2 linked regions of the Piscinibacter sp. HJYY11 genome follow. The main gene of each other region encodes a partner of the protein of the gene in region 2 in a complex. Links are inferred from orthologs where the notes say so. Each region holds a gene or a part of one and is shown on either strand. Other genes may lie near its edges.

Region 1 (5,714 bases), 3.8 Mb from region 2 along the record:
AAGAACGCTCATCTCGACCTTGCTGCTGGGGCTTTCGGCCGTGGCCTGCACGGCGGGCCCGCCGCCAGCTGCGGCGCCGGCACCGGCCCCGGCCGCGCCGGCGGCGCGCAGTTGCGGCATCGCCAGCCTGCAGGCCAGTGTGCTGGCCCGCGTCAATGCGGCCCGGGCCCGTGGCGCCAGTTGCGGCAGCGCCGGCCGTTTCGGCCCCGCCCCACCGCTCGTGTGGAACGACGCGCTCGCCCGCGCCGCCGAGCGGCACTCGCGTGACATGGTGGCCGGCAATTTCTTCTCGCACACCGGGTCCGACAAGACCGAGTTGCGCCAGCGTGCCGATGCCGTGGGCTACAACTGGCGCACGCTGGCTGAAAACATCGCCGGCGGCCGTGGCTCGGTCGACGGGACGGTGCAGCAGTGGCTTGACAGCCCGGGACACTGCGCCAACCTGATGAAGCCGGACCTCGTGCACGTGGGCGTGGCCTGCGCGCTCGGCGGGCCGCGCAGCACCTACACCCACTACTGGACGATGGCGCTGGGTGCGCCGATGCGCTGATCGCTCAGAGGAGGCCGCGCTCTTCCACGTGTTTCGGCAGATCGACCACCGGCTGCGGCTTCCAGCCCTTTTGCCGGTGTTCGGCCACCACGTTCGTGTAGATGCCGCCGCGCACGTACCACTTGGCGGTGATGCGCACGAAGCGCGGGTTGGTGGCCTTCACGATGTCGTCGAGGATGGTGTTGGTCACTTTCTCGTGGAACGCGCCTTCGTTGCGATAGCTCCAGAAGTACATCTTCAGGCTCTTCAGCTCGATGCAGAGCTTGTCGGCAATCATGTCGATGGTGAAGTGCGCGAAGTCCGGCTGGCCGGTCAGCGGGCAATGGCAGGTGAACTCCGGCACCTGGAACTGGATGACGTAGTCGCGCTGCGGCGCCGGATTGGGGAAGACCTGCAGGTCCTTGCTCGGCGCGGTGGGCGGGTTGGCCGGTTTCTCGCGCTGGTTGAGTTTGGGCTTCGGGGCGGCGACTTTGGAGGACATCTTGGCCATGGCGGGGAAGGGCGTTTCGAGAGGTTTCTACGGGGGTTTCGCGAGGGGGGCGATGGTATCATCGCGCCTCGCTGGAAAGCCGCTGGATAGCGGAATTTCCTAAATAAATCAAGCACTTAGAAGCGCTCGGCGTGATGCCTGAGCCGCACCCGGACAGCTCTCTCCATGCGTCTGAATTCCATCAAGCTTTCGGGCTTCAAGTCCTTTGCCGAGCCCACGAATTTCCAGCTTCCAGGGCAGCTCGTCGGCGTGGTCGGCCCCAACGGCTGCGGCAAGTCCAACATCATGGACGCCGTGCGCTGGGTGCTCGGTGAGTCGAAGGCCAGCGAACTGCGCGGCGAGTCGATGCAGGACGTGATCTTCAGCGGCTCGGGCAACCGCAAGGGCGCGAGCCGCGCAAGCGTCGAGCTCGTCTTCAGCAACGAAGACGCCCGCGCCGGCGGCCAGTGGAACCAGTTCACCGAGATCGCGGTGAAACGCGTGCTCACGCGCGACGGCACCAGCAGCTACTTCATCAACAATCAGCCGGTGCGCCGCCGCGACGTTCAGGACGTCTTCCTCGGTACCGGCCTCGGCCCTCGCGCCTACGCCATCATCGGCCAGGGCACGATCAGCCGCATCATCGAATCCAAGCCCGAGGAGCTGCGTCTCTTCCTCGAAGAAGCCGCCGGTGTCTCCAAGTACAAGGAGCGCCGTCGCGAGACCGAGAACCGGCTGAAAGACACGCGCGAGAACCTCACCCGCGTCGAAGACATCCTGCGTGAGCTGAACGCCAACCTCGAGAAGCTCGAGAAGCAGGCCGAGGTGGCGAGCCAGTACCGAGCGCTGCAGGAGAGCGGCTCGCTCAAGCTGCACCAGCTGTGGTTCCTCAAGCACCGCGACGCGGCGAGTGAGCAGGAGCGCGTGAAGAAGGAAGTGCTTGAAGCGACCAACGCGCTCGAAGCCCGCATGGCCGAGCTGCGCCACGGCGAAGCCGAGCTGGAGACGATCCGCCAGGCGCACTACGCCGCAAGCGACGAGCTGCACACCGCGCAAGGCTCGCTCGCCGAAGCCTCGCTCGAAGTGAGCCGGCTGGAGGAGCGCATCCGCTATGTGGTCGAAGGCCGTCAGCGCGTGGAGCAGCGCCTTACCGAGCTGAAGGCGCAGAACGAGCAGTGGGAAGAGCGACAGGCCGAGGCCCAGGTGGAGCTGGAGCAGATCGCCGAGCAGATCGCCGCGGCCGATGAGCAGAGCGAGATCCTCGCCGCGCAAGCCGAAGAGCAGGCCGGCAACCTGCCCAACGCCGAAGACGCGGTGCGCGCCGCGCAGGCACGCGCCAACGAGCAGCGCAGCTCGGTCACGAGCGTGCAGCAGCAGATCCAGGTGCTGGCCGCCGAGAGCCGCAACATCGACGACCAGCGCCGTCAATTGAACGCCCGCCGCGAGCGCCTCGATGGCGAGCGCCGGCAACTCGCTGCGCCCGACACGGCGCGGCTCGAAGAGCTGAAGCAGCAATCCGCCGTCGCCGAAGAGGCACAGGCCGTGGCCGACGAGCGCCTGCACGAGCTGAGCGAGCAGGTGCCGGCGCTCGACGAAGACCGCCGCACGAAGCAGGAGCAGGTCAACGCCGAGAGCGGCAAACAAGCCGACCTCAGTGCCCGCCTCGAAGCGCTGCGCGCGCTCCAGGAAAAAGTGCAGACCGAAGGCAAGCTCAAGCCCTGGCTCGCCAAGCACGGGCTCGATGGCCTGCAGGGCCTGTGGACCAAGATCCACATCGAGTCGGGCTGGGAGACGGCGCTTGAATCGGCGCTGCGCGAGCGCATCAACGCGCTCGAGGTCGGCCGCATCGAGACGGCCCGTGCGTTTGCCTCCGACGCGCCGCCGGCCAAGCTGGCGTTCTACACGCCGCCGCAGGCCGCGATCACCAACACGCACCAGACGCTGCCGCGCCTGAGCGACCTGCTGCGCCTGGGCGATGCGGGCCTGAAGGCGCTGCTGAACGACTGGCTCGAAGGTGTCTACACCGCCGCCAACATCGACGAAGCTTTTGCCGCGCGCGACAAGCTGACGCACGGCGAAGTGATCATGACCCGCGAGGGCCATGCGGTGAGCCAGTTCGCGGTCTCTTTCTACGCGCCCGACTCCGAGCAGGCCGGTATGCTGGCCCGCGCGCAGGAGATCGAGAACCTGGAGCGCCAGTCGAAGGCGCAGGCGTTGATCGCCGAAGAGTCGCGCAGCAGCCTCGTGCGTGCCGAGGCGGCGTACACCGATGCGTCGCAGCGCCTGGTGACGGCGCGCCGTGAAGCGGCCGAGACGCAGACCCGTGCGCATCAGCTGCACGTTGAGCTGCTGCGCCTCTCGCAGCAGGCCGAAGCGACGAGCACCCGCCGTGGCCAGCTCGATGCCGAGCTCGCCGAAATCGACGGCCAGCTCGAAGAGCTGAACGAGCGCCGCGCCACCGGCGAGGCCAAGTTCGAAGAGCTCGACATGCAGCTCGCCAACACGCAGGAGCGCCACGCCGAGCTGGAAGAAGCGGTGATCACCGCCGAGCGCAAGCTGGCCGAAGCGCGCGAGCAGCTTCGCTCGCTGGAGCGCCAGGCGCAGGAGGCGCAGTTCTCCTCACGCTCGCTGGCCGCGCGCCGCAGCGAGCTGCAACGCAGCATCGAGACCGCGACGCAGCAGGTCGCCGCCAACGAACAATCGGCGGTGCAGCTGCAGGAAGAGCTGACGCGCCTGACCGATGCCTCGGCCCAGGCCGGCCTCGAAGCGGCGCTCGCCGTGAAGCTCGAGCGCGAAGCCGCCCTCGGCGCGAAGCGCAGCGAATACGACGACCTGACCCTGCGCCTGCGCCGCGCCGACGAGCAACGCCTGCAGCACGAGCAAAGCCTGCAGCCGATGCGCGACCGCATCACCAAGCTGCAGCTCGAGGAGCAGGCCGCCCAGCTGGGTGGCGCGCAGTACATGGAGCAGCTCACCGCTGCCGAGGTCGACCTCGAAGCGCTGGCGAAGAATGTCGCCGAGAACAACGTCAAGCTCTACGGCCTGCAAGGCGAGATCGATCGCATCAACCGCGAGATCAACGCCCTCGGCGCCGTGAACCTGGCGGCCCTCGATGAACTGACGGCTTCGCGCGAACGTAAGACCTTCCTCGACGCGCAGAACGCCGACCTGAACGAAGCCATCACCACGCTCGAAGGCGCCATCCACAAGATCGACCTGGAAACGCGCGACCTGCTGGGCAACACCTTCAACCAGGTCAACTCGCACTTCGGCCGCATGTTCCCCAGCCTCTTCGGCGGCGGCCAGGCCAAGCTCGTGATGACGGGCGACGAGATCCTGGATGCGGGCGTGCAGGTGATGGCCCAGCCGCCGGGCAAGAAGAACAGCACCATCCACCTGCTCTCGGGCGGCGAGAAGGCGCTCACGGCCATCGCGCTCGTGTTCGCGATCTTCCAGTTGAACCCGGCACCGTTCTGCCTGCTCGACGAGGTGGACGCGCCGCTCGACGACGCCAACACCGAGCGCTACGCCAAGCTCGTGAAGGAGATGAGCAGCGGCACGCAGTTCCTCTTCATCAGCCACAACAAGATCGCGATGGAGATGGCCGAGCAGCTGATCGGCGTGACCATGCAGGAGCAGGGCGTGTCGCGCATCGTGGCGGTCGACATGGAATCCGCGGTCAGCATGGCGGAAGCGGCCTGAACCCATGAACAGCCTGACCATCGCGCTGGCGGGCCTCGGGGGCGTGGTGCTGGCCGGCGTGGTGGCGCACGGCGCGTGGCAGGCCCGCAAGGCCGGCCCCAAGCGGGCCGAGCAACCGACGCCTGAGCCGCGCGAGCGCCAGGAGCCGCGCGACCTGATCGAGCCGGTGCTGGGCGATGTGCCCACCGACGCTCTGCCGCTCGATGCGGCCCCGATCACGGTCGACGACAAGCCCGTCTCGCCGCTGCCCATCGCGACGGTGCGCCGTGCAACGCAGCGCATCGATGCGCTCGTCGACGCGATCGCCACGCTGACCCTCGAATCGCCAGTGACCGGCGAGCTCGTGCTGGCCCACCAGCCCACCACCCGCCGCGCGGGCAGCAAGCCCTTCCTGATCGAGGGCCTGAACACCGAGACCGGCGAGTGGGAGGCGCCGCTGCCCGGCCGCCACTACGGCGAGCTGCAGGCCGGCGTACAACTCGCCAACCGCACTGGCGCGATGAACGAGATCGAGTACTCCGAGTTCGTGCAGAAGATCCAGCCGATGGCCGACGCGATCGGGGCGATGGCCGACTTCCCCGACATGCTCGACGCCGCTTTGCGCGCCAAGGAGCTCGACACCTTCGCCAGCCAGCACGATGCGCAGCTCGCCGTGCACCTGCAGGCCCGCTCGGTCGCGTGGAGCGTGGGCTACATCCAGCAGCACGCCGCCCGCCATGGCTTCGTGCCCGGCATGGTGCCCGGCCGGCTGGTGATGCCGTCTAAGGAGGAGGGTGCCCCACCCATCCTCACATTGACCTTCGACGCGCAAGCCGCGCTCGCCGACGACCCCAACCAGGCCGCCGTGCGCGACGTGACCCTGAGCTTCGACGTGCCGCAGACCGAAGCCAAGGCGGAGCCCTTCATCGCCTGGCAGGCGAGCGCGCAGGCGCTGTCGCTCGGCATGGATGCGGCGATCGTCGATGACAACGGCCAGCCGCTGAGCCCTCAAGG
Region 2 (4,576 bases):
TTCGCCGCGTGGAACATGGGCGAGTGGCACGAGTTCGCCCGCCTGCGCCGCTTCAGCGTGCCTTACCGCACGGTGTTGCTGGGCACCTTCCTGCTGACGGTGATCTTCGACCTCACGGTGGCCGTGCAAGTCGGCCTGGTGATGGCCTGCGGCTTCTTCATCTACCGCATGAGCACGCTCTTCCGCGCCGACCTCGCCACCGACAGCCCGCCCGGCGTGCAGGTCTACCGCCTCTACGGCACGCTCTTCTTCGGCGCAGTCGGCAAGGTCGAGGCCATCTCGCAGCAGCTGCCGCCCGGCACCCATGCCGTGGTGCTGGAGATGCACCAGCTGGTCTCGATCGACAACTCCGGCCTCGATGCGCTGATGCAGCTTCACAAGGCCCTCGAACGAGAGGGCATCCGCCTCATCCTGTGCGATCTGAACGAGCAGCCGCGCGAAATGGTGCGGCGCGCCGGCTTCGACGCCGCGCTGGGCATCGACAACATCACCACCCACCTTGGGGGGGCCCTGTCACGCGCCATTCCACCCACCCGCTGAGCTATCCTGCCGCGCTGGGAGAATGTGAATCGCCATGAGTTTCCTCAACGACCTCAAGCGCCAGGCCGACGCGCTCAAGACCCAAAGCACGGAAGACCTGGCCCTGCTGGCCCGCAATGCCGCGTTGGTCGAAGGCGCCTGCAAGACGGTGTGGCAATACTGGCTCGACCTGGCGCAACAGCTCAACGTGCTGCAACCCACGCCGCCGCTGCGCTTTTCGCTCGACAAGGTCACCGCCCTCGACAACCTCAAGCGCAGCGATTTCAAGGTCGACGCACGCCGCAAGCAGCTGCGCGACCAGGAGGTCCATGACCACGTGGTCATCCATGCGATCCAGAAGACCGGCCGCACGATCACCCTCAGCAAGGATTTTCCGCCGGAAATCGAGCGCCTCGAGGCCCGGCTGCGCCAGGCCGGCATCACGCCCGACACGAAGTGGGTGCGCAACCAGGAAAACGGCCGGCTCGAAGAGGTGATCTTCACCTTCAAGGCCGACGTGAGCTTCATCGCCCGCCTGCTGCCCGACCATGACCAGGGCGTGGTGCGCTTCCAGCTCAACAACTTCGACAGCCTGGAGACGGTGACGACCGAGTTCCCCGCACGCGACGTGGGCTCCGACCTGCTGGACCAGCTGGCCCGCTGGATGGTCGGCCAGCCGAACGACTTCCTGCGGCGTGCGAGCCAGGTCAAGCGGGTCGAAGCCTGACCGGCACCGGTTGGCACGCCCCGAGCGCTTAAAATCCCGGCTTCACTCCGGCGCCTCCGGGCGCCCTGACCGCCATGCCGCTGTTCTGGAAGCCGTACAAGTCCGAGATCACCTCGTTCATCGATGAACTGAAGGCCAAGCGCCCCACGCTCGAGGAAGAGCAGCGCCGTGGCCGGGCCCTGCTGTGGGACAAGCCGGTGGATCGCGAGGCGCAGGCCGAATACCGCGAAGCCCGCGTGCCGCAGCAGCCGTACGTCTACCAGAACAACACGAAACGCTGAACGCGTTGTCTCGAGTGGATTCCGAGGTGATGGCGCCCGACGAGGCGCCCGAGACGGCAGTGGTTCCGCAGGTGGTGGACCACATCGCCGTGGCGCGCCTGTATGGCGAGCCGCTCTTCCAGCTGCCGCAGGACCTGTACATCCCGCCCGATGCGCTGGAAGTCTTCCTCGAAGCCTTCGAAGGCCCGCTCGACTTGCTGCTCTACCTGATCCGCAAGCAGAACTTCAACATCCTCGACATCCCGCTGGCCAGCGTCACGCGCCAGTACCTCGCCTACGTCGACCAGATTCGCAAGACCAACCTCGAGCTGGCGAGCGAGTACCTGCTGATGGCGGCGATGCTGATCGAGATCAAGTCGCGCATGCTGCTGCCGCCGAAGAAGGTGGCCGAAGGCGAAGAGCCGGAAGACCCGCGTGCCGAGCTGGTGCGCCGCCTCCTGGAGTACGAGCAGATCAAGTTGGCCGCCGCGCGCCTCGATGCGCTGCCGGTGCTGGGCCGCGACTTCCTGCGTGCACAGGTGGTGATCGAACAGTCACTCACTCCCCGCTTCCCCGACGTCAACGTCGACGAGCTTCGGGCCGCCTGGCAGGACATCCTCAAACGCGCCAAGCTCAACCAGCACCACACCATCACCCGCGAGCAGCTCTCGGTGCGCGAGCACATGAGCATCGTGCTGCGCCGCTTGCAGGGCCGCCGTTTTGCGCTCTTCGAAGACCTGTTCGAGCTGAACCGCGGCCCGCAGGTGCTGGTCGTCACCTTCATCGCCATGCTGGAACTGGCCCGTGAGCACCTGCTCGAAGTGACGCAGGCCGAGGCCTTCGCGCCCATCTACGTCCGCCTGGCCTACCAGCCTGCCTGACCGCCGCTGCTGCACAGCACCATCTGCTGCACGCATCTGGTTAGACTGCCCGCCGTATTCATCTCCCGGGAACCCGCATGCAAGAAACCGCCGTCCGCGTCCACCCTCGCAAGCCTGCCGCACCCGCGGCCGCCAGCCGCTGGACCGTGGCCGAAGTCGAGGCCCTCTTCGACCTGCCCTTCACCGAGTTGATGCACCGCGCACAGACCGTGCACCGCGAGCACTTCGACCCGACCGAGGTGCAGCTGTCCACGCTGCTGTCGATCAAGACCGGCGGTTGCCCCGAGGACTGCAGCTACTGCCCGCAAGCCGCACGCTACGATACCGGCGTCGAGGCCAGCAAGATCATGGACTGCGACGCCGTGCTCGACGCCGCCAAGCGCGCGCAGGCCGCCGGTGCCACCCGCTTCTGCATGGGCGCCGCCTGGCGCTCGCCGAAGGACCGCGACATCGAGAAGGTGGCTGAACTGGTGAGCGCCGTGAAGTCGCTGGGCCTGGAAACCTGCGCCACGCTGGGCATGCTGGAAGACGGCCACGCCGAGACGCTGCAGCAAGCCGGCCTCGACTACTACAACCACAACATCGACACTGCACCCGACAAGTACGGCGACATCATCAGCACCCGCCAGTTCCAGGACCGGCTCGACACCCTGCAGCGCGTGCGGGGCGCCGGCGTGAAGGTATGCTGTGGCGGCATCGTCGGCATGGGCGAGACACGTACGCAGCGCGCCGCACTCGTCGCCGAACTCGCCAACATGGACCCATACCCCGAGTCGGTGCCCATCAACAACCTCGTGCAGGTGCCTGGCACGCCGCTGCACGGCAGCGAGAAGCTCGACCCGCTCGAGTTCGTGCGCACCATCGCGGTCGCCCGCATCACCATGCCGAGGTCGCGTGTGCGCCTGTCGGCCGGCCGCCAGCAGCTCGGCGAAGCGGTACAGACCCTGTGCTTCCTGGCCGGAGCCAACTCCATGTTCTACGGCGACAAGCTGCTGACCACCGGCAACCCCGACGTGCAGGCCGACCAAGAGCTGCTGGCCAAGCTCGGGATGACGACCTCATGAGCGGCGCAGAGCAATCCCTGTACGGCGGCGGCACGGCCGCGCCGAAAGAGCGCAAGCCCGTCACGCTGCACCGCATCCGCGAGATGCAGGCCGCCGGTGAGCCGATCACCATGTTGACCTGCTACGACGCCAGCTTCGCGAAGCTGCTCGACGCCGCCGGGGTCGACACCCTCCTGATCGGAGATTCACTCGGCATGGTGCTGCAGGGCCGATCAAGCACCCTGCCGGTCACGCTGGAAGAAACGGCGTACCACATCCGCAGCGTGCAGGCCGGCAACCGCAATGCCTTCGTCCTGGGCGACATGCCATTCGGCAGCTACCAGGAATCGAAAGAGCAGGCCATGCGCAGCGCCACCGTGCTGATGCAGGCCGGCGCGCAAATGGTCAAGCTCGAAGGCGGCGGCTGGACGCCCGAGACGGTGCGCTTCCTCGTCGATCGCGGCGTGCCGGTGTGTGCGCACCTAGGCCTCACGCCGCAGTCGGTGCACGCGATCGGCGGCTACCGCATCCAGGGCAAGAGCGCCGATGGCGCGGCCATACTGAAGCAGCACGCCAAGGAGCTGTCGGACGCCGGCGCCGCGATGTGCGTGCTCGAGCTCGTGCCCGCAGCGCTGGCCAAAGAGATCACCCAGAGCGTCGCGATGGCCACCATCGGCATCGGCGCGAGCAGCGCCTGCTCGGGCCAGGTGCTGGTCCTGCACGACATGCTCAACGTCACGCAAGGCAAGCTGCCGCGCTTCGTGCGCAACTTCATGGATGGCGCACCGAGCATCAAGGCGGCCATCGAGGCCTATGTGGCCGCGGTGAAATCGCGCAGCTTCCCGGACGACGCCGTCCACGGCTATTGAACGATCGACAGAGATGAAGGTCCTGCACACCATCGCCGAACTGCGCGCCGCCCTGCCCGGCCCGCAGGCCTGCGCGTTCGTGCCCACCATGGGCAACCTGCACGAAGGTCACCTCGCACTCGTGCGCCAGGCCAAGGCCCACGGTCTGCCGGTGGTGGCGAGCATCTTCGTCAACCGGCTGCAGTTCGCGCCGCACGAAGACTTCGACCGCTACCCGCGTACGCTGCAACGCGACGCCGAGCTGCTCAAGGGCGCCGGTTGCGACCTCGTCTTCGCC

Evidence for each region. The genes of interacting proteins can lie anywhere in the genome.
Region 1: the proteins of JI745_RS22165 (region 2) and smc are in contact, whole or in part, in a crystal structure (PDB 3ZGX), measured with the Bacillus subtilis proteins. The link is inferred for Piscinibacter sp. HJYY11 from one-to-one orthologs.

The regions. Positions count from the first base shown.
Region 1 is NZ_JAERQZ010000001.1:923,494-929,207, reverse strand. The notes cover bases 820-4,921. They hold smc (chromosome segregation protein SMC), read left to right. Parts: upstream 820-1,205; coding sequence 1,206-4,721; downstream 4,722-4,921. Other genes in these bases: JI745_RS04170 (cell division protein FtsZ), read left to right, coding at 4,726-4,921; queF (preQ(1) synthase), read right to left, coding at 820-1,031. Outside these bases: JI745_RS04185 (CAP domain-containing protein), read left to right, coding at 1-550; more of queF, read right to left, coding at 555-819; more of JI745_RS04170, read left to right, coding at 4,922-5,714. UniProt on the Bacillus subtilis protein: Required for chromosome condensation and partitioning.
Region 2 is NZ_JAERQZ010000001.1:4,730,396-4,734,971, reverse strand. What follows is about bases 508-3,471. They hold JI745_RS22165 (ScpA family protein), read left to right. Parts: upstream 508-1,556; coding sequence 1,557-2,387; downstream 2,388-3,471. Other genes in these bases: panB (3-methyl-2-oxobutanoate hydroxymethyltransferase), read left to right, coding at 3,448-3,471; bioB (biotin synthase BioB), read left to right, coding at 2,465-3,451; JI745_RS22170 (DUF3460 family protein), read left to right, coding at 1,321-1,527; JI745_RS22175 (hypothetical protein), read left to right, coding at 575-1,246; JI745_RS22180 (SulP family inorganic anion transporter), read left to right, coding at 508-540. In the rest of the region: more of JI745_RS22180, read left to right, coding at 1-507; more of panB, read left to right, coding at 3,472-4,299; panC (pantoate--beta-alanine ligase), read left to right, coding at 4,313-4,576. UniProt on the Bacillus subtilis protein: Participates in chromosomal partition during cell division. May act via the formation of a condensin-like complex containing Smc and ScpB that pull DNA away from mid-cell into both cell halves.